Regions from separate parts of the Streptomyces sp. NPDC001292 genome, predicted to be linked through region 3. Evidence: riboswitches for the same ligand, from Rfam matches in the RefSeq annotation. Region 3 holds a riboswitch; each other region holds the start of a gene.
What was found. A riboswitch is a leader RNA that binds a small molecule or an ion and turns the genes downstream of it on or off. The one in region 3 is predicted to bind cyclic di-AMP.

Region 1: linked by a shared signal. The riboswitch ahead of ACFY4A_RS03195 (M23 family metallopeptidase) and the one ahead of ACFY4A_RS19525 (transglycosylase SLT domain-containing protein) in region 3 are both predicted to bind cyclic di-AMP.
Region 2: linked by a shared signal. The riboswitch ahead of ACFY4A_RS01985 (NlpC/P60 family protein) and the one ahead of ACFY4A_RS19525 (transglycosylase SLT domain-containing protein) in region 3 are both predicted to bind cyclic di-AMP.
Region 4: linked by a shared signal. The riboswitch ahead of ACFY4A_RS20990 (C40 family peptidase) and the one ahead of ACFY4A_RS19525 (transglycosylase SLT domain-containing protein) in region 3 are both predicted to bind cyclic di-AMP.

Annotation. Positions count from the first base shown of each region.
Region 1 covers NZ_JBIAXG010000002.1:103,671-110,632, forward strand. The annotation lists gene ACFY4A_RS03180 (DNA topoisomerase (ATP-hydrolyzing) subunit A) at 1-1,758, opposite strand, end outside; gene ACFY4A_RS03185 (M16 family metallopeptidase) at 2,143-3,516, shown strand; gene ACFY4A_RS03190 (M16 family metallopeptidase) at 3,513-4,901, shown strand; cyclic di-AMP (ydaO/yuaA leader) riboswitch at 5,123-5,283, shown strand; gene ACFY4A_RS03195 (M23 family metallopeptidase) at 5,296-6,051, shown strand; gene ACFY4A_RS03200 (HPr family phosphocarrier protein) at 6,248-6,529, opposite strand; gene ACFY4A_RS03205 (GNAT family N-acetyltransferase) at 6,705-6,962, shown strand, end outside.
Region 2 covers NZ_JBIAXG010000001.1:456,402-463,363, reverse strand. The annotation lists gene ACFY4A_RS02000 (LacI family DNA-binding transcriptional regulator) at 1-315, shown strand, start outside; gene ACFY4A_RS01995 (phosphatase PAP2 family protein) at 392-1,234, shown strand; gene ACFY4A_RS01990 (bifunctional [glutamine synthetase] adenylyltransferase/[glutamine synthetase]-adenylyl-L-tyrosine phosphorylase) at 1,264-4,260, opposite strand; cyclic di-AMP (ydaO/yuaA leader) riboswitch at 4,857-5,040, shown strand; partial or broken gene ACFY4A_RS01985 (NlpC/P60 family protein) at 5,048-6,239, shown strand; gene glnA (type I glutamate--ammonia ligase) at 6,468-6,962, opposite strand, start outside.
Region 3 covers NZ_JBIAXG010000017.1:58,931-65,892, reverse strand. The annotation lists gene ACFY4A_RS19540 (ABC transporter ATP-binding protein) at 1-68, opposite strand, end outside; gene ACFY4A_RS19535 (outer membrane lipoprotein carrier protein LolA) at 101-1,315, opposite strand; gene ACFY4A_RS19530 (polyprenyl synthetase family protein) at 1,603-2,613, opposite strand; cyclic di-AMP (ydaO/yuaA leader) riboswitch at 3,096-3,283, shown strand; gene ACFY4A_RS19525 (transglycosylase SLT domain-containing protein) at 3,289-3,774, shown strand; gene ACFY4A_RS19520 (HAD family hydrolase) at 3,802-4,608, opposite strand; gene ACFY4A_RS19515 (FAD-dependent oxidoreductase) at 4,740-5,942, opposite strand; gene ACFY4A_RS19510 (ATP-grasp domain-containing protein) at 6,039-6,962, opposite strand, start outside.
Region 4 covers NZ_JBIAXG010000019.1:57,421-64,382, reverse strand. The annotation lists gene ACFY4A_RS21020 (adenosylmethionine--8-amino-7-oxononanoate transaminase) at 1-24, opposite strand, end outside; gene bioB (biotin synthase BioB) at 17-1,270, opposite strand; gene ACFY4A_RS21010 (8-amino-7-oxononanoate synthase) at 1,419-2,546, shown strand; gene ACFY4A_RS21005 (DUF397 domain-containing protein) at 2,600-2,830, opposite strand; gene ACFY4A_RS21000 (helix-turn-helix domain-containing protein) at 2,865-3,725, opposite strand; gene ACFY4A_RS20995 (ATP-binding protein) at 3,953-4,408, shown strand; gene ACFY4A_RS20990 (C40 family peptidase) at 4,461-4,934, opposite strand; cyclic di-AMP (ydaO/yuaA leader) riboswitch at 4,938-5,151, opposite strand; gene ACFY4A_RS20985 (hypothetical protein) at 5,494-5,802, opposite strand; gene ACFY4A_RS20980 (ATP-dependent Clp protease proteolytic subunit) at 5,810-6,445, opposite strand; gene ACFY4A_RS20975 (ANTAR domain-containing protein) at 6,626-6,962, shown strand, end outside.

The sequences.
Region 1 (6,962 bases), on a different contig from region 3:
CTCCGGCAACTGGGGCAGGTCGACGACGTTCACGCGGAGCAGGCGGCCCGCCGACGTCACCACGCCCACCTCGCCCCGGGCGGTCGCCGGCACCGCCGAGACGATCACGTCGTGCTTGTGCCGCTTGCCGTCCGCGCCCCGCGGGAACGGGTCGCCGTTCGCCGTGCGGGCCATCAGGCCGGTGGAGGACAGCAGGACGCGGCACGGGTCGTCCGCCACCTGCAACGGCACCACGGCGGCCGGGGCGTCGCTCGCCTCCAGCAGCATCGTGCGCCGCGCAGTGCCGAACTTCTTGGCGACCGCGGCCAGTTCGGCCGAGACCAGCTTGCGCAGCTCCGCGTCGGACTCCAGGATCCGGGTCAGCTCCTCGATCTCCGCGACGAGCTTGTCCTTCTCCGCCTCCAGCTCGATGCGGTCGTACTTCGTCAGTCGGCGCAGCGGGGTGTCGAGGATGTACTGGGTCTGGACCTCGCTCAGTGAGAAGCGCCGCATCAGGCGCTCCTTGGCCTGCGCGGAGTTCTCGCTGGAGCGGATCAGACGGATGACCTCGTCGATGTCCACCAGGGCGGTGAGCAGGCCCTCGACCAGGTGCAGCCGGTCGCGCCGCTTGCTCCGGCGGTACTCGCTGCGGCGCCGTACGACGTCGAAGCGGTGGTCGAGGTAGACCTCCAGCAGCTCCTTCAGACCGAGCGTGAGGGGCTGGCCGTCGACGAGGGCGACGTTGTTGATGCCGAAGGACTCCTCCATCGGCGTCAGCTTGTAGAGCTGCTCCAGGACGGCCTCCGGCACGAAGCCGTTCTTGATCTCGATGACCAGGCGCAGTCCGTGCTCGCGGTCGGTGAGGTCCTTGACGTCGGCGATCCCCTGGACCTTCTTGGAACCGACCAGGTCCTTGATCTTCGCGATCACCTTCTCCGGGCCGACGGAGAAGGGCAGCTCGGTGACGACCAGCCCCTTGCGGCGGGCTGTCACGGTCTCCACCGAGACCGTCGCGCGCATCTTGAAGGTGCCGCGGCCCGTCTCGTAGGCGTCCCTGATACCGGACAGGCCGACGATCCGGCCGCCGGTGGGCAGGTCCGGGCCCGGGACGTGCCGCATCAGGGCGTCCAGGTCCGCGTTCGGGTGGCGGATCAGGTGGCGGGCGGCCGCGATGACCTCGGTGAGGTTGTGCGGGGGCATGTTCGTGGCCATGCCGACGGCGATGCCTGAGGAGCCGTTCACCAGCAGGTTCGGGAACGCGGCCGGCAGGGCCACCGGCTCCTGCTCCTGGCCGTCGTAGTTGGGGGCGAAGTCGACGGTGTCCTCGTCGATGGACTCCGTCATCAGGCCCGTGGCCTCGGCCATCCGGCACTCGGTGTACCGCATGGCGGCCGGCGGGTCGTCGTTGCCCAGTGAGCCGAAGTTGCCGTGGCCGTCGACGAGGGGGACACGCATCGAGAAGGGCTGGGTCAGGCGCACCAGGGCGTCGTAGATCGACGCGTCGCCGTGCGGGTGCAGCTTGCCCATGACCTCGCCGACGACGCGGGCGCACTTCACGTAGCCGCGGTCGGGGCGCAGCCCCATCTCGTTCATCTGGTAGACGATGCGGCGGTGCACCGGCTTGAGTCCGTCCCGGGCGTCCGGCAGCGCGCGGGAGTAGATGACCGAGTACGCGTACTCGAGGAAGGAGCCCTGCATCTCGTCGACGACGTCGATGTCGAGGATCCGCTCCTCGTACGAGTCGTCGGGCGGCGGGGTCTTCGTGCTGCGGCGGGCCATCGCTGCCGGCTCCTTGCTGAAGCGTGACGGGATCTGACGCCGACCATTGTGGACCGCGCGACTGACAACCCGGACCACGCCCCGTCCTCACAGGGCACGTTCCGCGCTCTCGTCCCGCCTCCGGGGCACCCTCTCGCCGTCCGCTGCAGCGCCCTTGCCCGTCCGGACGCGGGCCGTGGCCCGTGATGGCAGTGGTGCTTCTGTGGCAGGTGCGAAGTCCGTTCGCGTCCCGGCCCCGGTGCCGCCGTGGTGCGTGGCTTTCCGTCTCGCTCTCGGCGTACGGGTCGTGGGAACTTCGCCAGGGGTCCGCACGCTTGCATACAGTGGCAGGACCGGCAGGAAACGGGCGGTTCGCAGACCGCCACCGCGATCGAAGGGACGTACATGCCCATGGGTCACACGGCAGCAGCCGAGGCAGGCTCCGGCGGCCTGACAGCGACCGAGCACCGCCTGGCCAACGGCCTGCGCGTGGTGCTCTCCGAGGACCACCTGACCCCGGTCGCGGCGGTGTGCCTCTGGTACGACGTCGGCTCGCGCCACGAGGTCAAGGGGCGCACCGGCCTGGCTCACCTTTTCGAGCACCTGATGTTCCAGGGCTCCGCCCAGGTCAAGGGCAACGGCCACTTCGAGCTGGTGCAGGGCGCGGGCGGCTCGCTCAACGGCACCACCAGCTTCGAGCGCACCAACTACTTCGAGACCATGCCCGCCCACCAGCTGGAGCTCGCCCTCTGGCTGGAGGCCGATCGCATGGGCTCCCTGCTCGCGGCGCTGGACGACGAGTCCATGGAGAACCAGCGGGACGTCGTCAAGAACGAGCGCCGCCAGCGCTACGACAACGTCCCCTACGGCACCGCCTTCGAGCGGCTGACCGCCCTCGCCTACCCGGAGGGCCACCCGTTCCACCACACGCCGATCGGGTCGATGGCGGACCTGGACGCGGCCACCCTGGAGGACGCGCGAGCGTTCTTCCGCACGTACTACGCGCCGAACAACGCCGTCCTGTCGGTCGTCGGCGACATCGACCCTGAGCAGACGCTCGCCTGGATCGAGAAGTACTTCGGCTCCATCCCGTCCCACGACGGCAAGTCCGAGCCGCGCGACGGCTCCCTGCCCGAGGTCATCGGCGAGCAGCTGCGCGAGGTCGTCGAGGAGGAGGTCCCGGCCCGCGCCCTGATGGCCGCCTACCGGCTCCCGCACGACGGCACGCGCGCGTGTGACGCGGCCGACCTGGCGCTCACCATCCTCGGCGGCGGCGAGTCCTCCCGGCTCTACAACCGGCTGGTGCGCCGCGACCGTACGGCCGTCGCGGCCGGCTTCGGCCTGCTGCGGCTGGCCGGCGCGCCCTCCCTGGGCTGGCTGGACGTGAAGACCTCCGGCGACGTCGAGGTCCCCGTCATCGAGTCGGCCATCGACGAGGAGCTCGTCCGGTTCGCCGAACAGGGCCCGACGGCCGAGGAGATGGAGCGCGCCCAGGCCCAGCTGGAGCGCGAGTGGCTGGACCGCCTCGGCACGGTCGCCGGCCGGGCGGACGAACTGTGCCGCTACGCCGTCCTGTTCGGCGACCCGCAGCTCGCCCTGACCGCCGTCAAGCGCGTCCTGGAGGTGACGCCCGAGGAGGTCCAGGAGGTCGCCAAGTCCCGCCTGCGCCCCGACAACCGCGCGGTGCTCGTCTACGAGCCGACCGCCGCCGACGTGCAGGACGACGCCCAGGACGCGGACGCCGCGGCCACCGACGACACCGAGGAGGCGGCGAAGTGACCGAGCTCGCCACGATGGAGTTCCACCCCCGGCCCAGGGCCGGCGAGGCCAAGCCGTGGGCGTTCCCCGCGCCCGAGCGCGGGACGCTGGACAACGGCCTGACGGTGCTGCGCTGTCACCGCCCCGGCCAGCAGGTCGTCGCCGTCGAGGTGCTGCTGGACGCGCCCCTGGACGCGGAGCCGGCCGGCCTGGACGGCGTCGCCACGATCATGGCGCGAGCCTTCTCCGAGGGCACCGACAAGCACTCCGCCGAGGAGTTCGCCGCCGAGTTGGAGCGCGCGGGGGCCACCCTCGACTCGCACGCCGACCACCCCGGCGTACGGCTGAGCCTGGAGGTCCCGGCCTCCCGCCTGGCCAAGGGGCTCGGCCTGCTGTCCGACGCCCTCAGGGCGCCCGCGTTCGCCGACTCCGAGGTGGAGCGCCTGGTGCGCAACCGGCTCGACGAGATCCCGCACGAGCTGGCCAACCCCGCCCGCCGCGCCGCCAAGGAGCTGTCCAAGGAGCTCTTCCCGGCCGACTCGCGCATGTCGCGTCCGCGCCAGGGCACCGAGGAGACGGTCGGCACCATCGACTCGGCGGCCGTCCGCGCCTTCTACGACCGGCATGTGCGCCCGGCCACGGCCACCGCCGTGGTCGTCGGCGACCTCACCGGCGTCGACCTCGACCAGCTGCTGGGCCGGACCCTGGGCGCCTGGACCGGCTCCCCCGCCAAGCCGCGGCCCGTGCCGCCGGTGACCGCCGACGACACCGGCCGCGTGGTCATCGTGGACCGGCCCGGAGCCGTCCAGACGCAGCTGCTCATCGGCCGGATCGGCCCCGACCGGCACGACCGCGTGTGGCCCGCCCAGGTGCTCGGCACCTACTGCCTCGGCGGCACCCTCACCTCCCGCCTGGACCGCGTCCTGCGCGAGGAGAAGGGCTACACCTACGGGGTGCGGGCGTTCGGCCAGGTATTGCGGTCGGCCCCCGACGGGTCGGGCGCCGCGATGCTCGCCATCAGCGGCTCGGTCGACACCCCGAACACCGGCCCGGCGCTGGACGACCTGTTCACGGTGCTGCGCAAGCTCGCCGCGGAGGGCCTCACCGACGCCGAGCGGGACGTCGCCGTGCAGAACCTCGTCGGCGTGGCGCCGCTGAAGTACGAGACGGCCGCCGCCGTGGCCGGCACGCTGGCCGACCAGGTCGAGCAGCACCTGCCCGACGACTACCAGGCGACGCTCTATCAGCAGCTCGCCGCGACCGGCACGGTCGAGGCCACCGCGGCCGTCGTCAACGCCTTCCCGGTGGACCGGCTGGTGACGGTCCTGGTCGGTGACGCGGCGCAGATCAAGGAGCCCGTCGAGGCCCTGGGCGTCGGCCGGGTCACCGTCGTCACGGCCGAGTAGAGGCACCTCGTCGCCGCCGCAGCGCGGCGACCGGCACACGCGCGTGGGGCCCTGGTGACCGAAGCGTCACCAGGGCCCCTTGATGTCCGGATTGAGGGGGAGGCTGCCTGTCTGCCCTGTGGTATGCGCTACAAAACTTCTGATCCGTTTGGGAATCGAAAGCGGCCCCGTCTAGCGTCGGTCCGGCTGTTCGTCAGGCAGTGCGCCGCGTCCGCGGCACCGGACAGTCATCGCCGAGTCCCCGTACGGCGCGAGCCAGGGGAGCCGGGGACCCACCGTCCCTGGGGTGAATCGGACACCCGCGCGCGACGCGAGGGGGCCGTAGGAGACCTTCCTGCTCCGAACCCGTCAGCTAACCCGGTAGGCGACAGGGAAGGAAAGGACCCACGTCTCCATGGCGTTCACCCGCGCCACCGGGAAGCACCGCCGGCCGAGCCGGACGCACCGCACCACCGCCCGCGCGGCGGGCGTCGCGGCCCTGGCCACCACCGGTGTCATCGGCACCCTCGCCGCCCCGGCCCTCGCCGCGGACGCTCCCGCCCCCGAGGACACCGGCCTCACCCCGGTCGTCACCATCGGCGACAGCGTCGCCGAGAAGATCGACGCCCAGGCCGTCGCCCAGCACAGGGCCGCCGCGCGCAAGCAGGCCGCGCAGGCCGCGCGCAAGCAGGCCGCGGAGCGCGCGGAGAAGGAGCGCGAGGCCAGGGCCCGCGCCGCCCGCGAGGCCGAGCGCAAGCGCCTCAACGCCTTCGTGACGCCGATCGTCGACTCCTACATATCGACCGGCTACCGGACCGGCGGCTCCCTGTGGTCCTCCGGCACCCATACCGGTATCGACTTCCACGCCGCGAGCGGCACCCCCGTCCACGCGGTCGGCATCGGCACCGTCGTCGACGCCGGCTGGGGCGGGGCGTACGGCAACCAGGTCGTGATCAGGATGGCCGACGGCATGTACACCCAGTACGGGCACCTGTCGTCCCTCGGGGTCTCGGTGGGTCAGCAGGTCGTCCCGGGCCAGCAGATCGGCCTGTCCGGCGCGACCGGCAACGTCACCGGACCGCACCTGCACTTCGAGGCCCGTACGTCCCCGGACTACGGCTCCGACGTCGATCCCGTGGCCTACCTCCGCAAGCACGGCATCGACGTCTGACCCCCTGCGCCGGGGCGCAGCCCGGCGCGTCACGCGACACCCCCGAGGCCCCGGCTCCCGAGCCGGGGCTCCGGTGTTCCTCGCCGGTGTTCCCTTCCGGTGTCGCCCTCCGGTGTTCCGGGGACCCGCCGGGCACGGCGAAGCCGTGCCACCCCGTCCGGGTGGCACGGCTTCGGCGCTGGACCGGTCCTGCCGGTCAGACCGTCTCGGGAAGCTCCTCGAGCCCCTCGGCGACCAGCTTGGCCAGCCGGTCCAGCGCGGCGTCCGCGCCGTCGGCGTCGGAGGCCAGCACGACCTCCTCGCCGCCCTCGGCGCCGAGGCCGAGCACGGCCAGCATGGAGGCCGCGTTGACGGGCGTGCCGTCGGCCTTGGCGATCGTCACGGGGATGCCTGCGGCCGTGGCGGCCCGGACGAAGATGGAGGCGGGGCGGGCATGGAGACCCTCGGCCCAGCCGACGTTGACGCGGCGCTCAGCCATGTGTTGCTGCCCTTCGGGTGATCGGGGTTGTCTAGACCAGTTTTCCACACGTGGAGCGACCCGGAGCGGGCGTGTGCTCCGCTCCGGGTGGCGTCGGACCGCGGCCTCGGTCCGATGTGTGTCCTCCACAGACTGCCTCGCGCCGCTGTCGGACGCGAGCCGTACGCTGGGGCCCATGCAGACGTCGCCGGACCGGCACGAGTACCCCGCCCATTGGGAGGCCGACGTGGTGCTGCGCGACGGCGGCACCGCACGGATCCGCCCCATCACCGCCGATGACGCCGGCCGTCTGGTCAGCTTCTACGAGCAGGTGTCGGACGAGTCCAAGTATTACCGCTTCTTCGCGCCCTACCCGCGTCTGTCCGCGAAGGACGTCCACCGCTTCACGCACCACGACTTCGTGGATCGGGTGGGACTCGCGGCCACGGTCGGC
Region 2 (6,962 bases), on a different contig from region 3:
CGCGACTGCACGGCGATCGTCTGCGCCAGCGACATGATGGCGCTCGGCGCGATCCGGGCGGCCCGCCGGCGCGGCCTGGAGGTCCCCCGGGACGTCTCCGTGGTGGGCTTCGACGACTCCCCCCTGATCGCCTTCACCGACCCACCGCTGACGACCATCCGCAAGCCGGTGCCGGCGATGGGTCAGGCGGCGGTGCGCACGCTGCTCGAGGAGATCGGCGGGACCCCCGCGCCGCACAGCGAGTTTGTGTTCATGCCGGAGCTGGTGGTGCGCGGTTCGACCGCTTCGGCCCCCGGGGACCGCCATCGTCCCTGAGGCCGGAGAACATGCGAACGGAACCCGACCGGGGGATGATCGGTGGACGAACGCTTTTCTGGCAGACTCTGTGCCTATGGGTGACTCGACCGTGACACGACTGAATGGCCGGGAAGAGGCCGTTCCACCCCTCGTCACGGACGAGCAGCCCCCCACCGTCCTGGAGCGGCTGCGTGCCCCCCGCCGACCGCGGCTGTGGTTCGAGATCCTGCTGATCGCGGTGAGTTACTGGACGTACTCGCTGATCCGCAACGCGGTCCCGGAGCAGAAGACCCAGGCGCTGCGCAACGCGGACTGGATCTGGAGCGCCGAGCACCAGTTCGGCATCGCCGTCGAACACTCGATCAACCATGCCGCCAACTCGGTGACTTGGCTGATCATCGGCATGAACTACTATTACGCGACGCTGCACTTCGTGGTCACCATCGGCGTCCTGGTGTGGCTCTACCGCACGCACCCCGGCCGTTACGCGGCCGCCCGGCTCACCCTCTTCGTGACGACGGGCGTTGCCCTGCTCGGCTACTACCTGTACCCGCTGGCGCCCCCGCGCCTGATGACCGGCGGCCACTTCGTCGACACGGTCCAGGTCCACCACACCTGGGGATCCATGGCCTCCGGCGACCTCAAGAACATGTCCAACCAGTACGCCGCGATGCCGTCCATGCACATCGGCTGGTCCCTGTGGTGCGGCCTGACCGCCTTCGCCCTGTGCGCGGTCCCGTGGCTGCGCGTCCTCGGCCTGCTCTACCCCGTGGCCACCCTTGTCGTCATCGTCGCCACCGCCAACCACTTCTGGCTCGACGCGGTCGGCGGCGTCCTGTGCCTCTCGTTCGGCTTCACGGTGGCCCGCTTCTGGTACGGGTCGCTGCCGCACGCCCTGCCGCGGCTGACGCCGGCTCTGCGGCCGACGGAGGCATAGAGCCCTGGTGGTGCCACCAGGCCGCCGTGTCACGAGCCGTAGAACAGCTCCTCCATGACCGCCCGGGCCCGGCGTGCCGTCCGCCGGTACGCGTCGAGCATGTCGCCCGCGTGCCCCGGCCCGTACCCCAGGTACCGCCCCACCGCGGCCAGCTCCCGCGGCTCGGTGGGGAACGTGTCCCCGGCCCGTCCCCGCACCAGCATCACCGCGTTGCGCACCCGCGTGGCCAGCACCCACGCCTCGTCGAGCGTCGAGGCGTCCTCCGGGGACACCAGTCCCGCCTCCCGCGCCGCCGCCAGCGCCTCACGCGTCCGCGTGGTCCGCAGCGACGCCTCCGCCGCCGCGTGCCGCATCTGCAGCAGCTGCACGGTCCACTCCACGTCGGACAGCCCGCCCGGCCCCAGTTTGGTGTGCAGCTTGGGATCGGCGCCGCGCGGCAGCCGTTCGGACTCCATCCGGGCCTTCAGCCGCCGGATCTCCCGCACCGCGTCCTCGCGCAGCCCGCCGCGCGGATACCGCAACGGGTCGATCAGCTCGACGAACCGCCGCCCCAGGTCCGCGTCCCCGGCCACCGGTTCGGCCCGCAGCAGCGCCTGCGACTCCCACACCAGCGACCATCGCCGGTAGTACGCCTCGTACGACTTGAGCGTCCGCACCAGCGGCCCCGACTTCCCCTCGGGCCGCAGATCCGCGTCGACCAGCAGCGGCGGATCCGCGCTCGGGATCTGGAGCAGCCGCCGCATCTCGGCGACCACCCGGGCGGCGGCCTCGGCGGCCTCCTGCTCGTCGGCGCCGTCCCACGGCTCGTGCACGAACAGCACGTCCGCGTCCGAGCCGTAGCCCAGCTCGTGCCCTCCGAACCGCCCCATGCCGATGATCGCGAACCGGGTCGGCAGGGTGTCCCCCCATTCCCTGCGCACGACGGCCCGCAGGGTGCCGGCCAGCGTCGCCGCCGTCAGGTCGGACACGGCGCCGCCCACCTGGTCCACGAGCGCGCCCTGGTCGGCCTCGGCGGGCCGGGTCTCGGTGCCGTAGGAGCCGACGATGTCGGCGGCGGCGGTGCGGAACAGCTCCCGCCGCCGTACGCCGCGTGCCGCCGTGACGCCCTGCTCGGCGGACTCGGCGCGGCGGACGGCGGCGAGGACCTCCTGCTCCAGCTGGGCGCGCCCGCGCGGTTCGAGGCCGCCCGCGTCGCCGTTCCCCAGCAGTGCCACGGCCTCGGGTGCGCGCATCAGCAGGTCGGGGGCGAGCCGCCCGGCCGACAGCACCCGGGCGAGGTTCTCGGCGGCGGCCCCCTCGTCCCGCAGCAGTCGCAGATACCAGGGGGTCTTGCCGAGCGCGTCCGACACCTTGCGGAAGTTCAGCAGCCCGGCGTCCGGATCGGCGGAGTCCGCGAACCATCCCAGCAGCACGGGCAGGAGGGTCCGCTGGATGGCCGCCTTCCTGGTGACGCCGGAGGCCAGCGCCTCCAGATGCCGCAGCGCCGCGGCCGGGTCGGCGTACCCGAGTGCGACCAGCCGCTCCCGCGCGGCCTCCGGACTCAACCGTGCCTCGCCGGGCGCGAGTTGCGCGACGGCGTCGAGCAACGGCCGGTAGAACAGCTTCTCGTGCAGCCGGCGTACGACGCTGGTGTGCCGTTTCCACTCGCGGGTGAGCTCGGTGATCGGGTCGCTGCGCAGGCCGAGCGACCGTCCGAGCCGGCGCAGATCGGCCTCGTCCTCGGGGACGAGGTGGGTGCGCCGCAGCCGGAACAGCTGGATGCGGTGCTCAAGGGAGCGCAGGAACCGGTAGGCGTCGTCGAGCTGTACGGCGTCCACGCGGCCGACGTACCCGCCGGCGGCCAGCGCCTGCAACGCGTCCAGGGTGGAGCCGCTGCGCAGCGACGGGTCGGTCCGGCCGTGCACCAACTGAAGCAGCTGCACGGCGAATTCGACGTCCCTGAGGCCGCCCGGCCCTAGCTTCAGCTCGCGCTCGACCTCGGCCACGGGGATGGTCTCGACCACGCGGCGGCGCATCTTCTGCACGTCGGCGACGAAGTTCTCGCGCTCGGCGGCCTGCCAGACCAGCGGGTCGAGCGCGGCGATGTACTGCCCGCCCAGTTCCAGGTCGCCGGCCACCGGGCGGGCCTTGAGCAGCGCCTGGAACTCCCAGGTCTTGGCCCAGCGCTGGTAGTAGGCGACATGGCTGCTGAGGGTGCGCACCAGCGGTCCGTTGCGGCCCTCGGGCCGCAGGTTGGCGTCGACCGGCCAGATCGAGCCCTCCACGGTCGTCTCGGAGCAGATCCGCATCATGTGCGAGGCGAGCCGGGTCGCGGCGCGCAGGGCCTTGACCTCGTCGGCGCCGTCCGCGGCCTCACCGACGAAGATCACGTCGACGTCGGAGACGTAGTTGAGTTCGTGGCCGCCGCACTTGCCCATCGCGATCACCGCGAGCCGGCACAGCGCGTCGTCCTCGGGCGCGGCGGCCCGCGCGAGCCGGAGCGCGGCGCGCAGGGTGGCGGTGGCGAGGTCGGCGAGCTCGGCGGCCGTCTCGGCGACATCGGTGGTGCCGCACACGTCGCGGGCGGCGATGGACAGCAGGCAGCGCCGGTAGGCGACGCGCAGCGCGACCGGGTCGGCGGCCTCGGCGAGCCCGTGCTCGAACTCCTCCACCCCCGGGTGCAGGTCGCTCGGCTCGTAGGTGACCAGCGCCCGCCAGTCGCCGGCGTGCCGGGCGAGGTGGTCGCCGAGCGCGGCGGAGGCGCCGAGCACGCCGAGCAGCCGGTCGCGCAGCGGCTTGGCCGCTATCAGCGTGTCGAGCAGCTCACGGCGGGCCTTGGACTCCGGCTGCGCCTCCAGCAGCCGGACCAGCCCGCCCAGTGCGAGGTCCGGGTCGGCGGTGGCGCCCAGCGCCTCCAGCAGCACCGGATCGTCCCTGAGCGGCGCGAGGTCCGGACCGTCCAGCAGCCGCTCGGCGTCCGAGGCATGGATGAAGCCGTGCCGCAGCAGCCGCGTGAAGGTACTGCTCCTGCGCCCCGGCGCCGTCATCCCGGCCTCCCGTCGGATCCAGCCCGTCCTGGCCAGAGCCTATCCGGACTCCCGGGCCGGAGCCCTGACGGCGGCCCGCCTCCCGCGACCGCGCGTGGGCGCAGCGGCCCGGTCGGAGATCGTCCGGAAGGACCCGGAAGCAGGGATACTTGCCGCCCACCGGACAGTACGGTCCGGAAGTCCCGCAGGTCCCTGGTGAGGACGGCGTCCGTGTCGTACTCGGCGGCGAGGGCCGCGTTCACCGCATCCACGAGGTCAAGGCCGAGCGACGCGTACCGGGCCCGCACGGAGAGCGCGGCATCGAGGATCTCGGGCGTGGGCGGGGCCAGGACCGGGCCTCCGAGCGGTACGCGTGCCACTCGGCGCGCTTGTTGCGGAGGAAGACGCACAGGTCGGGAGCGCCCTCCCGGGGAGGGTGTCCGCGTGCTTCCGGGGCCCGGCACCGAAAACAGCGGAGTGCGGTCCTCCGTATACGCCTGGTGAAAGTCACGAAAATGTAGCGGACATATCACGCACCAACCTTCACAGCAGTCACAGGCGTTGGCTAGCGTGCCCGGCGGGCACCCCGTACCCCCACCGGCGAACGACGCCGGGACGGGTGGCCTGCGCCGAGTCCGGTGCGCTTCACGGCAGCCGGAGCCGGGGACCCAACTCATCCCCTGGGGTGAATCGGTCCCGTTCACGCGTCCCCCACGGCGCGAACGGGACGGTAGGGCAGCCCTTCCGAACCACTCGCCCGAACCCGACAGCTAACCCGGTAGGCGGTCCATGGAAGGAGTCGCCGACCTTGGCGTCGCACCGCAAAGCCCGGACCACGGCCACCCGGATCGCCGGACTTCGCACGTCCCCGGCCCTCGGTCTGACGACCGCGGCCCTCACCTCCGTGGCACTGCTGTCCCAGACGGCGAACGCCGCGCCCGCGCAGCCCCACGAGCCCAGTCTCGAAGAGGTGCAGAAGAGGGTCGATGACCTCTACCACCAGGCCGGAGTGGCCACCGAGAAGTACAACGCGGCGAAGGAGAGGACCGCCACGCAGCGCAAGCGCGTGAACGGCCTCCTCGACGACGTGGCGAAGCGCACCGCGAAGCTGAACGAGGCGCGGCGCGAGCTCGGCCTGTTCGCCGCCGCCCAGTACCGCACGGGCGGGGTCTCCGGCACCGCGACGCTGCTGCTCGCGAAGGACCCCCAGCAGTACTTCGACCAGGACCATCTGCTGAGCCAGCTCACCGAGCGGCAGAAGAAGGCCGTCGACGACTACCAGACCGCGCAGCTCGCGACGACGAAGAAGCGCGCCGAGGCGACGAAGATCCTGGAGTCGCTGACTACCTCGCAGAACGATCTGAGGACCAGCAAGCTCGACGTCCAGAGGAAGCTCAGCGAGGCGCGCCGTCTGCTGTCGACGCTGACCGCCGAGGAGAAGGCGCGGCTGGCGGCGATCGAGAAGAAGAAGCAGGAGGTCGCCCGGCAGAAGGCTGCGGAACTGGCCCGCCGGCAGGCGGCGGAGGAGGCGGCGCAGAAGCGCAAGCAGGAACAGGCGGCTCAGAGTTCCGGCGCGGAGGCGAGCAGCGGAGCCGGCACGAGCACGGAAGTCGGCACGAGCACGGGCGCCGGATCGAGCACCGGCTATGCCGCCAAGGCCGCCAAGGTCATCGACTTCGCGAGGGCCCAGATGGGCAAGCCGTATGTGTGGGGGGGCGTCCGGCCCCGATTCGTACGACTGCTCCGGGCTCACGCAGGCCGCCTGGAAGTCCGCCGGGATCTCGCTGCCGCGCACCACCTGGGACCAGGTGGAGGTCGGCACGACCGTCCCCGTCTCCGAGGCCGAGCCCGGCGACCTGGTCTTCTTCTACAACGACATCAGCCACGTCGGGATCTACATCGGCGACGGCATGATGATCCACGCGCCGCGCTCGGGCACGAACGTCCGCGAGGAGTCGATCTACTACATGCCGATCCACAGCGTCGTCCGCCCCGCGTAACGCGCGTGCCGGACACCCGGCACCGGCACCGGACATGAAAGGGCCGCACGGGAGTGCGGCCCTTTCATGGGACGGCGCCGCTCAGGCACCGCGAGGAAGACGTTGGTCGTCGCGACGACGGATATCGGTCATGGTGAGCAGCCCGACCAGGCCGAACTGGCTCTGCCGACGGTCGGCGATCGTCGGCCCCATCCGCTGAATCGGCGGGAAACCAGCTCTGACCTGCGCCTACAGCACCGGCAAGTGCTTCTTCAGTTCGAAGGCCGTGACCTCCGAGCGGTACTCGTGCCACTCGGCGCGCTTGTTGCGGAGGAAGAAGTCGAAGACGTGTTCGCCGAGGGTGTGGGCGACCAGGTCGCTGTTCTCCATCAGGGTCAGGGCCTCGCCGAGGTTCTGCGGGAGCGGTTCGATGCCCATCGCGCGGCGTTCGGCGTTGGAGAGGGCCCAGACGTCGTCCTCGGCGCCCGGCGGCAGCTCGTAGCCCTCCTCGATGCCCTTGAGGCCGGCGGCCAGGAGGACGGCGTAGGCCAGATAGGGGTTCGCGCCGGAGTCGAGGGAGCGGACCTCCACACGGGCGGAGCCGGTCTTGCCGGGCTTGTACATCGGGACGCGGACCAGGGCCGAGCGGTTGTTGTGGCCCCAGCAGATGTACGAGGGGGCCTCGCCGCCGGCGCCCGCGGTGCGCTCCGAGCCGCCCCAGATGCGCTTGTAGGAGTTCACCCA
Region 3 (6,962 bases):
AGCTGTCCGCCGCGGTAGCGCTTGGTGAGCCCGCGCGTGTGGATGACGCTGTCATCCCCTTCGTCCATCGGCTCCCTCGATTCTCCTGTCCGTCGTGTCCTTACCGCCCGGCGTTCGCCGCCTTCACCAGCGTGTCCTTGGTGACGGCGCCGACGTACACCTTGCCGTCGTCCGTGATCAGCGCGTTGACCAGGCGGGTGGAGAAGACCGTGCCCTTGCCGAACTTGCCGCTGACCTGGTCGCCCAGCGAGCCGAGGAACCCGCTCAGATCACCCTTTCCGGAGGACGACGGGATGCCGCCCTTGTTGCCGGAGTCGAACACGGCGATGGAGTTCCAGCCCTTGCCGAGTACCTTCGGGCCGTTCTCGGCCAGACCCTTCTCCGACGCGCCGGGCTCGTGGAACTGCCGGCCCTGGCCGCCCTTCCGCTCGGCGCCCTTTCCGGTGTCCTTCCCGGCGTCCTTCTCCTCGGTGACCTTCGCGCCCTTGGGCGGGGTGAAGTCGAAGGTCGAGGCGGCCGGCCTGGCGAAGCTGATCTGGGTGAAGCCCGCGTCCACCACGGCGGCGCCACCGCTCGCCGGGGTGAGCGTGAACTTCAACGGCATCCCGGTCTTGGCGTCCACCGCGATGCTGATCGCGCCGACCGTGGTGCCGGAGGCGTGCTTCGGCTGGATGACCAGCTTGTAGGCGTCGCGGCCGGCGACCTGCGCGGTGCCGTCGACCTTCACCGAGGTGGTGTCGTCGACCGACTTCAGGGCCTCGTCGGCGAAGTCCTTGGGCGTGGCGGGGACCTCGTCCCGGTGCTTGTTGCCGCCGTCGGCCGCGGTGCCGTGGAAGACCTCGTTCGACTTGCTGTCGTAACCCCAGACGTCCTTGCCGTTGTGGATGAGGCTGTACTCGGCGGCGTTCTCGATCAGCGAGACCTTCTGCCGGTCCTCGCCGTCGGCGGCGACGCGCAGGGTGTGCGTGCCGGAGGCCAGCTCGGGCAGTTTTGACGTCGGGTCGGCCGACGAACCGTCACCGCCCCTGGCCGCGCCCGAGGCCAGGCCGCTCTCCAGGCCGCCGAGGTTCGGCAGACCCAGGTCGGTGCTGATCTTGACCGTGCCGGACAGCTGCTGGACGTCCGACTCGGCGATTTTCTCTATGAGTTGCTGTGCGGTGATCTTCGGCAGGTCGGGGTCGCCGGACGCGGCGAGTGCCGGGACGAGCCCGATGGTCGCCGCCGCCACCCCCACCACCGTGACCGGGACGACGTAGCGCGCGGCCTTGCGGCGCCCCGCGCGCAGGTCGTGGGCTTCGGATTCGTTCGGTGCCATGTGTGCCCTACCTCCGTCATCGGCGGCGGCTGTCCTTCTGCACTGGGGTGTCACCCTCAGCCGCCATTCTCACCCAGATCGGTGAGGAGTGGTGTGGTCCGTGGTTTCCATCTGACCAAATCCGCCGGGCGGAAGCGTCAGACCCCGGAGCCAACTCCGTGTACGCCTGCGGTATGACACACAAAGGGCGATGCCTCCCCCACCCCGTAGGGGTAGGTCTGGAGGGCGCCGCTCGGAAAGGGCCGCCCGGCGAAGGCGTCCGGTGACATCGCGGAACCGGACAGGCGTCAGCCGGCCCGGTGCACCACCGCGTCGCACAGCTGGAGCAGTGCGGCCTTCGCGTCGCACTCCCGCAGCGGAGCCAGCGCGGCCCGAGCCTCCTCGGCGTAGCGCACGGTGTCCCGGCGGGCCTGCTCCAGTGCCGGGTGCGCCCGCAGCGCCGCCAGCGCTTCCGCGTGCCGCGCGTCGTCGCTCAGGTCGGAGTCCAGCAGCTCGCACAGGGCGATGTCCTCGGGCAGCCCCAGCCGGGCCGCGCGCTCGCGCAGCCGCAGCACCGGCAGCGTGGCGATGCCCTCGCGCAGATCGGTGCCGGGCGTCTTGCCCGACTCGTGCGAGTCGGAGGCGATGTCCAGGACGTCGTCCGCCAGCTGGAAGGCGACGCCCAGCCGCTCGCCGTACTGCGTCAGCACGTCCACGACGGTCTCGTCGGCGCCGGACATCATCGCGCCGAACCGGCACGACACCGCCACCAGCGACCCGGTCTTGCCGCCGAGCACGTCCAGGTAGTGGTCGACGGGGTCCCGGCCGTCCTGCGGACCCGCCGTCTCCAGGATCTGCCCGGTGACCAGCCGCTCGAACGCCACGGCCTGCACCCGCACGGCCTCCGGGCCGAGGTCGGCGAGGATCTGCGAAGCCCGGGCGAACAGGAAGTCACCGGTCAGGACCGCGACCGAGTTGCCCCAACGGGTGTTGGCGCTGGCCACCCCGCGGCGCACGGCGGCCTCGTCCATCACGTCGTCGTGGTACAGCGTCGCCAGGTGGGTCAGCTCCACCACCACGGCCGACGGCACGACGCCCGGTGCGTACGGGTCCCCGAACTGGGACGCGAGCATCACGAGCAGCGGCCGGAACCGCTTCCCGCCGGCCTTGACGAGGTGCTGGGCGGCCCCCGTGATGAACGGGACCTCGCTCTTGGTGGCTTCGAGCAGCCCTTCCTCGACAGCCGCCAATCCGGCCTGGACATCGGCTTCGAGAGCCTGGTCCCGCACGCTCAGCCCGAATGGCCCGACGACGGTCACGAGGGGTCTCCTGTCTGCTGGTGTCTGCTGGGGATTACACGGTTTGTCGATAGGTCGCTGCCCTCACTCAAGTCAGCGTATCCGGTCACGTTTCGATCACCGATGTCGCCCACCTATACGGGCCAGGCCACATCACCCGACGTGACCACCATCACGCCTCCGCCACACGGCCCACCCGCACTCACACTTGAAGTCCGATTCACCCCTATTGGGGTTTCAATTCTCTTTAGCGGCAATTGCCCTTCGGGCACCCAAACCGTGAGTTGGGTCACGTCACCCTCCGTCCGTATCATCTCCCGCACTCCTTCACATTCCCTTTACTGGCCGCCGAGTTGAGGCTTGCAGGCGCAAAGGATCAAGCACCACATACACCCCGGACCAAGGTCAAATAGGGCAATGTGTGATTCCGGCACTTGTTCGGGACATGTGCTCTCGCATACGTTCCCGGCCAACGAGCGGACGCCGAATCCTGCCGCCGCCCGTAATCCCAACGACCGAATGAACCATGGCAGGAGCGGGGGACCCAGGTAAGCCGCCGGGCCGGGCACGTACGTCCTACGTCGTACGCCGCACCGGAACGGCTCGGGGTGAAGCCGTGCCCTTCGGGGCACGGCCGGGCACCTCCCCGCCCGAACCCGACAGCTCACCTCGCAGGCGACGGAGAGGAAATCCCCCATGCCTGCAAACGGTCAGCGCCGTTCTTCCCGCACCGCCCGCCTCGTCCGCGCCCTCGCCGTCACCGGCACGAGCGCAGCCGTCCTCGCCGTGCCGCTGCTCGGCGCCACGACTGCGTCCGCGGCGACCCCGTCCACCGTCCGGACGGCCGCGAGCTACGGCTACGCGAACAACCTCGACGGCTGGATCCGGGCCTCCCTGGCGGTCATGGCGGAGAACGGCATCCCGGGCTCCTACAACGGGATCCACCGCAACATCATCCGCGAGTCCTCCGGCAACCCGCGTGCCATCAACCTCTGGGACTCCAACGCCAGGATGGGCATCCCGTCCAAGGGTCTGCTCCAGGTCATCGACCCGACCTTCCGGGCGTACCACGTGAACGGCACGTCCTGGGACATCTACGACCCGGTCGCCAACATCACGGCCGCCTGCAACTACGCGGCCAAGCGGTACGGCTCCATCGACAACGTCTTCGGCGCGTACTGACCGAACCACGGCCGGCCCACACACCGGCTAGACAAACAGTCGTTCGAGGACGACGGCGATGCCGTCGTCCTCGTTCGACATCGTGACCTCGTCGGCCACCGCCTTGAGCTCGGGGTGGGCGTTGGCCATGGCGACCCCCCGGGCGGCCCACTGGAACATCGGGATGTCGTTGGGCATGTCGCCGAAGGCGAGGGCGCTCTCGCGGCCCAGTTCCAGGTGTTCGGCGGCCAGCGCCAGTCCGGTCGCCTTGGTGATGCCGCACGGCTGGAGTTCGACGGTCCCGGGGCCCGACATGGTGACCGTGGCGAGGGACCCCACCACGCCGCGGACCGCCGCCGCCAGCTCGTCGTCGGACAGCACCGGGTGACGCAGCAGCACCTTGCTGATGGGCGCGCGCCACAGGTCGTCGCGCCGTTCGACCCGCACGGCGGGCAGCGACGGGTGCGGCATGAGATACCCCGGCTCGATGAGCGTGAGCCCCTCGACTCCGTCCTGGTCGACCGCGGCGTACACCTCCCCCACCTCGGCCTCGATCTTGCCGAGCGCGGTCTCGGCCTGCTCCCGGTCCAGGGTGACCGACCACAGCAGGCGGTCGCTCCCGGCGTCGTAGAGCTGTGCGCCCTGACCGCACACCGCGAGCCCCGTGGCGCCGAGGACGTCGAGCAGTTGCCGCACCCGCGGCGCCGGCCGTCCGGTCACCACGAGGTGCCGGGCACCGGCGGCCGCCGCCCTCCCGAGCGCGGCGAGGGACCGTTCGGACACGGTGTCGTCGCCGCGCAGCAGCGTTCCGTCCAGGTCAGTGGCGATGAGGGCATATGCGAGGGCGGCCATGATCAGAGAATACGGATGCTCCGGCCCGCCGACTCGACCGGAACCGGACGACCGCGGCGACCACCGCGCTCCTGGCGTCCTCTCCTCAACTCCCTTATTGATACGGGCCCTTCGCGCGGCAGGCGAGGTGGCGCTCAACCGTGCGCCGCAGCAAGGTGTTCGGCCAGCCGCGGGGAGGCGAACTCCGTGCCGCACACGAACCGCATCACCGGCCCGTACGAGGCCGCCGCCGGCAATCCCGTGAAGTAGAGGCCGGGTACCGAGGAGACATAGCCCGCGCCGAGCCTGGGGGCGCCGCGGCTCACCGCGAGTCCGGTGCGCAGCTCGTGGCCGAGGAAGCCCATCGCGGCGATGTCGACGCGGTAGCCGGTGGCCGCCATGACGTGGTCCGCGGCCAGTTCCCGGGTCTCGCCCGCGAGGGTCCGCACCGTCAGCACCGGCCGCCCGCCCGTGACCTCGGCGCGGACGATGCCGCTCACCTCGTGGACCGGCACCGCCGACTCGAAGCGCTCGCGCAGCCACCAGGCGCCGAGCGGGCCGAGGACCCGGCGGACCAGATGGTGGCGCACCCCGGCCGGGAGGTGACGGAAGGGCTGCGGGTGGTAGCTCAGCGCCCACAGCGACCAGGCGCGGCCGAAGGGCGACTCGGGCCGGAACCTCGGCTGCTCCCAGGGCGGGGCGCCGAAGGCGACGCTGCCGCGGCCCCGCGCCACCACCCGCACCCGCGCGCCGGCCTCCGCGGCGAGCACCGCGGTCTCCAGCGCGGACTGGCCGGCGCCCACGACGATCAGCTCCTTGCCGGCGAACCGGCTCAGGTCGTGGTGCTGGGAGCTGTGCGAGAGCGGCCCGGTGGGCGTGGGGCCGTCCGGCACCGCCGCGGTCAGCTCCGGCGGCAGATGGGACAGGCCCGACAGTCCCGTCGCCACCACGACCGCCCGGGCGGTGAACTGCTCCCCGGAGTCCGGCTTCAGCTCGAAGCCCCCGCCCGGCCGCCGGTCGACCGACACCACCCGCACCCGCTCCAGCTCGGGCACCAGCCTGCGCTGGAACCACTCGCCGTAGGCGATGAAGGTCTCCACCGGGATGATGTCCTCGTCGGTCACCAGCGGCTTGATGCCGGCCGCGGCGCAGTAGTCGGCGAGGTTGTGGCCGCGCTGCGGGCAGTCGATGCCGGAGGCGGCCGGGGTCGACTTCAGCAGCATCCCGGCGGGCATGTGGTCGCGCCAGGAGACCATGGGCTCGCCGAAGACGCGGACCGGGATGCCCCGGGCGCGCAGATGGGCGGCGGTGGACAGGCCGAACGGCCCGGCACCGATGACTGCCACCGGTTGGTTCACGAAGTCCCTCCCCAGGACGTGCTCGCGTCACTTCGTGTCACTCGTGGGCCTGCTCGGGCGGCGGCACGGGCCGCCCGCATACGGTTGTGCGCTGCCCTAACCGGTGGTGCCGCCACGGCGGTTGGTCCGCCACAGCTGATAGAGGTGCCTGGCACCCGGCCGCACGAAGCGCGCGAGCATCGTGACGAACGGCAGCGGGTCGTCCCCCGCGAGCCAGGCCAGCTCCGTGCCGCTCGCCTTCACCGGCGCGTGCGGTGTCGTGTAGCCGCTGCGGCGGTAGGCGAGGAGGGCGGGCAGGTCGATGTTCTCCACGACGTACCGGTGGCCGGAGCGCTGCTCGCCCTCCGGGACGGGGCGCCCGGTCAGGTCGAGGTGCATGGCACGTACGACGTCCACGCCCGACTCGCTCTCGAAGAGCCGGAACTGCGCGCCCATGCGCGGATTGAAGTCGAGGAGCTTGTACTGCCCGTCGCGCCGGTCGAAACGCAGGTCGAGGTCGACGATGCCGGTGAAGCCGATCTGCTTGATGAACCGTGCGGTGAGGTCGGCGAGTTCGGGGTTGTCGACGACGTACGCGTTCGCCGTCATGCCCGCGTGCGGCGGCCAGGAGCGGACCTTGACGCCGGTGAACATCGCGAGCGGCGTGGAGTCCCGGTCGAAGTAGGCGTGCACGATCCAGTCCTCGGCCTCCTCCCGCGGCAGATACTCCTGGAGGATCACGCCGGGTCGCTCGCCCCAGTCGCGCGCCAGGGCAAGCAGGCCCTCGCGGCTGTCGATCCTCGTGGTGCCGTTCACCGCGGGGCTTCTGCGCCGGACGAACGCCTCGCGGTTCTTGGCCACCACGGGGAAGCGGGTCTTCTCGGCGAACGCCACGATGTCGTCGTACGACTGCGGGAAGGCGGCCGCCGGGCTCGGGATGCCGTGCTCCACGCACAGCTCGTGCAGGCCCTGCTTGCTGGCCAGACGGCGCGGCAGACCGGGGGCGACGGGCGGGAAGAGGAAGTGGCCCTTGAGTTCGTC
Region 4 (6,962 bases), on a different contig from region 3:
GGGCGTGGTGTGCGGTTCAGGCATTGGGCGCGAGGTCCGTTCCGGCGCCCCGGCGGCGCACGGCGACCAGGTCCGTACGCGGCTCGTTGCCGACCGCGGCCGGTACCGATGCCGATGCCGGTCCAGCCGCCGGTGCCGCGGCGGAACCGCAGATCCCGTCACCCTGGTGCGACCCGCACCCCGGCCCCTCGTGCGCATCGCAGCCCGATTCTTCGTGGGACCCGCACCCCGTGCGGTCGTGCGACCCGCACTCGCCCCCGGCCGCCCCCCGGTGCTCGGGCAGCGTCACCTGGTCGGCGCCCTCCACCTCGAACCCGGCGTCCGCGATCATCTCCAGGTCGGCCTTGCCGGCCTGGCCCTCGCTGGTCAGGTAGTCGCCGAGGAAGATCGAGTTGGCCAGGTGCAGCGCGAGGGGCTGCATGGTGCGCAGGTGCACCTCGCGGCCGCCCGCGATCCGCACCTCCACGTCCGGGCAGACGAACCGGACCATCGCCAGGATCCGCAGGCAGCGCTGCGGGGTCAGGTTCCACTCCTTGGCGAGCGGTGTGCCCTCGAACGGGATCAGGAAGTTCACCGGAACGGAGTCCGGGTCCAGCTCGCGCAGCGAGAAGACCACGTCGACCAGGTCCTCGTCGCTCTCGCCCATCCCGGCGATGAGCCCGGAGCAGGCGGACAGACCGGCCGCGTGCGCCTTGTTCACCGTGTCCACCCGGTCGGCGTAGGTGTGGGTGGTGGTGATGTCGCCGTACGTCGCCTCGGAGGTGTTGAGGTTGTGGTTGTAGGCGTCGGCCCCCGCCTCGCGCAGCCGTTCGGCCTGGCCGTCGGAGAGCAGACCGAGGCAGGCGCACACCTCGACGCCCTCGTTCTGCTCCTTGATCGCCTTGATGGTGTCGGAGACCCGGTCCACGTCACGGTCGGTCGGACCGCGCCCGCTGGCCACCAGACAGACCCGCTTCGCGCCGCCCGCGAGCCCCGCCGCGGCGGCCTTGGAGGCGTCGTCGGGCTTGAGCCAGGTGTACTTGAGGATGTCGGCCTTCGAGCCGAGCCGCTGGGAGCAGTAGGAGCAGTCCTCGGGGCACAGGCCCGACTTGAGGTTGACGAGATAGTTGAGTTTCACCCGCCGGCCGAACCAGTGGCGGCGCACCTTCCCGGCCGCGGCCACCACATCGAGCAGTTCGTCGTCGGAGGTGGCCAGCACGGCCAGAGCTTCCTCGCGGGTCGGCGACTCGCGCCGGAGCCCCTTGTCCACCAGCGTCCTCAGCAGGTCCATGAGAGCTGATCCTGTCCTACGGTCCGGTCCGCGGCCAAGGAGACTCCGCACAACGACGGCCCCATCGACATGTGGGTATTGCCACATCATGGGCGGCTGGTCCTGCCGCTAGGGTCTGTCCACTGCCTACAAATGCCCCGGAGGACCCATGGCGTTCGGCTGGATCGAGGAGCGGGCGGACGCACGCCGCCGGGCCGGACTCGTACGGACCCTGCGGCCCCGCCCCGCCGACTCGCCGCTGCTCGACCTCGCGGGCAACGACTACCTTGGGCTGGCCCGCCATCCGGAGGTGACCGAGGGGGCCGCGGCCGCGGCGCGCACTTGGGGCGGCGGCTCGACCGGCTCCCGGCTGGTCACCGGCACCACCGAACTGCACGTGGAACTGGAGCGCGAACTGGCCGGTTTCTGCGGTTTCGAGGCGGCGCTGGTCTTCTCCTCCGGATATGCCGCGAACCTGGCCGCGGTCACCGCGCTGGCGCCGCGCGGCTCACTCGTCGTCTCCGACGCGGGCAACCACGCCTCGCTCATCGACGGCTGCCGGCTGGCCCGGGGCACGACACAGGTCGTCGCGCACGCCGACCCGGACGCGGTGCGCAAGGCGCTCGGCACGCACGAGGGCCCGGCCGTGCTCGTGTCGGACACGGTCTTCTCGGTCGACGGCGACGCGGCCCCGCTGGCGGAGTTCGCCGCGGTCTGCCGGGAGCGCGGCGCAGGCCTCGTCGTCGACGACGCCCACGGGCTGGGCGTCCTGGGCACCGGCGGCCGCGGCGCCGCGCACGCGGCCGGACTGGCGGGCGCCGACGACGTGGTCGTCACGGCCACGCTGTCGAAGTCGCTCGGCAGCCAGGGCGGAGTCGTCCTCGGGCCCGCGCGCGTGATCGACCACCTGGTGAACGCGGCCCGGACGTTCATCTTCGACACCGGCCTCGCCCCCGCGGCCGCGGGCGCCGCCCTGGCGGCGCTGCGACTGCTGAGCCGCGAGCCGGAGCGGGCGGCACGCGCGCGTGCGGTGGCGGCCGAACTCCACGCACGCCTGACCGCCGCGGGTCTGGAAGCGGTACGTCCGGACGCCGCGGTGGTCTCGGTGCGCGCGCCGTCCCCGGAGCAGGCCGTGCGGTGGGCGGCCGACTGCCGGGCGGCAGGCCTGGCCGTGGGCTGTTTCCGTCCTCCCTCCGTGCCCGACGGCATCTCACGGCTGAGGCTGACCGCCCGCGCGGACCTCTCCGGGGCGCAGATCGAACGCGCTGTACGGGTGATCGGTGGAACACGACCATGAGTCGGCGTGACACGGCCGAGCGTCACCGGGTGCGGATATGACCGGATCGTTCGTCAGATGCGGTGCGTCGCGGCCGTGAAGTCTGCCCAGCTCGCGGGGGAGAAGAGCAGCGCGGGCCCGGCCGGGGCCTTGGAGTCGCGCACGGCGAGCAGCCCGGCCCACGGTCCCGTGGCGGGCCGGGCCGTCTCGACGCAGTTGTTGGCTCCCGTGCTGTAGCTGCTGCGCAGCCAGCGCACGCCGTGCAGATCGGTGCTGGAAGGTACGTGCCGAGGCAGAGCGGACATGGTGCCTCCTTACGCGGTATGCGGTTGCGCGCCGTCAGTGGTCCTGGCGTATCCCGGCGATGAAGTCCAACGAGTCCTCGGGCGAGAGGGCGTGGATCCGCAGGGTGTCGAAGGCCTCGCTGTAGGCCTCTAGGTCTTCTTTCCGCTCGAGGTGGAGGCTACTCGTCAAGTGGTCGAGAACCACCACGTTCAGATCAGCAGCGTTCGAAAATGAGAAGATAACGAAAGGCCCGGTGACGCCGACGTGCGCGCCGGCGGCGAACGGCAACACCTGGAGCCGTACTTGGGGCAGTCGGGCCGCCTCCGTCAGCCGCTCCAGCTGCCGCCTCATGACCTCGGGTCCGCCCACCTCCCGGCGCAGCACCGCCTCGTCCAGCACCGCGTCCAGCTCCAGCGGCGGTCGCGAGCGCAGCACGTCCTGGCGGGCCAGCCGCACCTCCACCAGCGCGTCCAGCCGGTCCTCGTCGAGGCCGTCCACGGCGGCCCGGGTGACCGCGCGGGCGTACTCGGGCGTCTGCAGCAGTCCGGGGACGACCGAGGTCTCCAGGGTGCGCATCCCGCTCGCCTGCGACTCCAGGCTGATGAAGTCCCGGTAGGTCGGCGGCAGTACACCGCGATAGGCGTGCCACCAGTGGTGCCGGCCGTCGCCGTCGTCCAGTCCCGCGAGCGCCAGGAGCAGCTCGCGCAGCTGGGAGTCGTCGACCGCGTACGCGTCCAGGAGTGAGTGCACATCGGCCGGTTTCACCCCACTGGTGCCGGTTTCGATCCGGCTGACCTTCGACTGGTGCCAGCCGACCAGGTGGGCCGCCTCACCGCTCGTGAGGCCCGCGCCGGTGCGCAGCGCGCGCAGTTCGGCGCCCAGTTTCCGGCGGCGCACCGCGGGACCGTGCTGCATGGGCTACTCCCTCGCTCCCTCTGAACGCTCCACGCGACCCGCTTCACATACGGTCTGCCGTCGCAGAGTTCACCGCATCGAGCGACAGATATATGCATATCTCGGTGGATCGCCACCGAGACCGGAGTGCTGATGGCAGTCTGACGGCGAAGCACCAGTGCGGGACCGTACTCGAATCATCCGCTCAGTGTCGGACTCCGGTCCCGTGGGAAAGGGACGACGTCGCCATGGCAGACCATCTGGAAGCATCCGTCACTCTGCCGAGCGATCCCGCCTCGGTCTGTGCGGCCCGCGCCTATGTGGCGGGCACTCTCGCGGAGTGGGGCCTGCCGCCGGCCACGGACACCGCGGAGACGGTCCGGCTCATCGTCTCCGAACTCGCCACCAACGCCGTACAGCACACTTTCGGGCAGTCACCCACCTTCACGGTGGACCTCGTCCTGGTGCGTGACGAGCGACTGCGCATCGGGGTCACCGACAGCCACCCCCGGTTCCCGAAACGACTGCCGGCCGCCGTCCAGCAGGACAACGGCCGGGGGATGGTGATCATCCGGTGGCTCACCGCCGAGTGCGGCGGCAGACTGAGCGTGCGGCCGACCCGGGAGGGCGGCAAGACGGTCTGCATCGAACTTCCGTGGACGGCTCCCGCCCGCCCTGTGACGGCCGCGGGCCAGGAACCGTAGGAACGGACGGTGACGACGTGGAAGCGCCGCCACCGCCCGCACTACGGCCGGGTCAGCTGACCCGGCCGTACCAGACGCTCTTCGTCCAGATCTTCTGCAGCTTCACCACGTCCCCGGTCTTCGGGGCGTGCCAGATCCTGCCCCCGCCGGCGTAGATGCCCACGTGGTACACGTATGAGCCCGAGTGGAAGAACACCAGGTCCCCGGCTCGGCGGCTGCGCGCGGAGATGTGCCGGCTCCTGTTGTACTGCTGCGCGGCCGTGCGGGGCAGCTTCTTGCCCGCCTTCTTGAACGAGTACAGCGTGAGCCCGGAGCAGTCGAATCTCCGCGGCCCCGTGGCGCCCCACTGGTAGGGCGACCCCTTCTTGGACGCCGCGATCCGCAGCGCCTTGCTGGCGGTCGTCACGGCCGCGGCCTCGGAGGCCACACCCGGGACCACGATCGAGCCGCCCACGGCGGCGAGAGTCAGGGCCGAGGCCGTGCCGGCCCGGGCCATCAGCGACGGGACACGATTGAGCGCGGTCATGCGCAACCCTTCGTCAGCCGCCTGTGAAGGATGACCTGTCGGATTCGGGCTGGCGAAGTTGCCCGGCCGCGTTGCCGCGGCTTCACCCCAAGGGATGCTCGGTCCGGCCATGGCGTGACCGTTCCGGCGACCCGTCGTGCTTGGGTCCTCCATTCCTGCCGATCCACTCCTGTCGACCGGTCATCCGGGCGGCGGCAGGACTCGGCGTCCGCCCGGACCGCCCCGCCGTTGTGGCGGGGGCTTGTCGTCAGACAGGGATCTTCACCTACGGATGTCCGAAAATCCCAACGGATCCGAGTGTTTGTGTTGTTACTCACCACGCGCCCGTTCGGGTGGACACCCCTCACGAGCGAACGGGCGCCCCTTCCCGTGACGACCCCCGGACCAGCACCGGAACACCTGGTTCCGCCATCCGGGGAGGCGTGTTGCGCAACTGCGGTGGTCCCGAAAAGGGAGCCGAACCTACACCGAAAGGCGGTCGGTCATTCGGGGACATTCCGCGCCGCGTGTCCGGACGGACGGCCTTCCGCGCCCGCCGTGCCCCTGGTTGTGGAGGACGTCAACTTCCGCAGTCCGGGGGCAGGGTGACGCGGGCCGTGCGCCGCTCTCCGTCCAGCACCCGCAGCGCGCGAGCCAGGGTGGCCGCGTGCAGCTCGGTCTCGCCCCGCTGGTGCATCAGCGCCAGCGTGTCCCGCAGCACCACCGCCTTGCCGACGAGCGCCTGAGCGGCTCTCAGGGCCCGGTAGGTGTCCCCGGGCCGGCCCGGGTTGGCGCGGCCCAGCAGGTCGGCCGCCTCCAGGTAACGGTCGATCAGCTCCGCCTCGGCACGGGTCAGCGCCGGCAGGGGCGGCAGCTCGGGTGGCGGCATCGGCGGCTCACCCCGCGTCCGGCGCGGTGCGCGTGGCCCCGCGATTCGGGATGATCCGGTCAACCAGCCCATAATTCAAGGCTTCCCGCGCGTCCAGCACCCGCTCCCGCTCCAGGTCCGCCCGCACCTGCCGCGCGGACCGCCCGGTGCTCCGTACGAGCAACTCCTCCAGGCGGGCGCGCACCCGTGCCAGCTCCTCCGCCTGGATGGCCAGGTCGGACGCCTGGCCCTCGACCGGCTCGGGCAGCGACGGCTGCCGCAGGACCACGCGGGCGCCCGGCAGAGCGTACCGCCTGCCCGGCGTGCCCGCGGCCAGCAGCACCGCTGCGGACGCGACGGCCTGACCCAGGCAGACCGTCTCCACGTCGCAGCTCACGTACCGCATCGTGTCGTGGACGGCCAGCATGGCGCTGAACGAGCCGCCCGGGGAGTTGATGTACAGCGAGACGTCCCGGTCGGGTGCCTGGTGCTCCAGGTGGACGAACTGCGCGATCACGTCGTTCGCCGCGATGTCGTCGACCGGTGTGCCGAGGAGGACGATCCGCTCCTCGAGCAGTTTCGCGTAGGGATCCAGGGGCCGCCGGCCGGCGCTGGTGATCTCGGTGAACTCCGGCAGGACGTAGCGGGCGGACGGTCGCGTCATGGCACACCCCTCCATGCGGCGGGCCCCGCTCCGGTCGGAGCGGCCTCTGTAGAAAATGTACAGGACGTACGTAAATCGCGGAGGTCTTTCCCGTCGCGTCGGGAGCGGTTTCCGGTCGTGCACGGCGTCCTCCTGGGTGAAGCTGGAAGTACGGGCGCTCGACGACCCAGGGGACTGGCCATGGTGTTCTTCGCGATGTCCAAGCGACACCCTCTCCCGCCGCTCTCCGCCACCGAGCTGGTGCTGGAGCGCGAGCGGCTGCACCAGGAGATCGATCAGCTCCAGCGGGCCCTGACCTCGCACGCCGTCATCGACCAGGCGATCGGCGTCGTGGTCGCCTTCGGGCAGATCCCGCCCGAGGACGCCTGGCACGTCCTGCGGGAGGTCTCCCAGCGGTCCAACACCAAGCTGCGCACGGTGGCCGAACACGTGCTGAAGTTCGCCCAGGGCGGTGCTCTGCCCGACATCGAGCTGGAACAGCTGAGGCGGGCGCTGGGGCGGTACTCCGCGCGCTTCC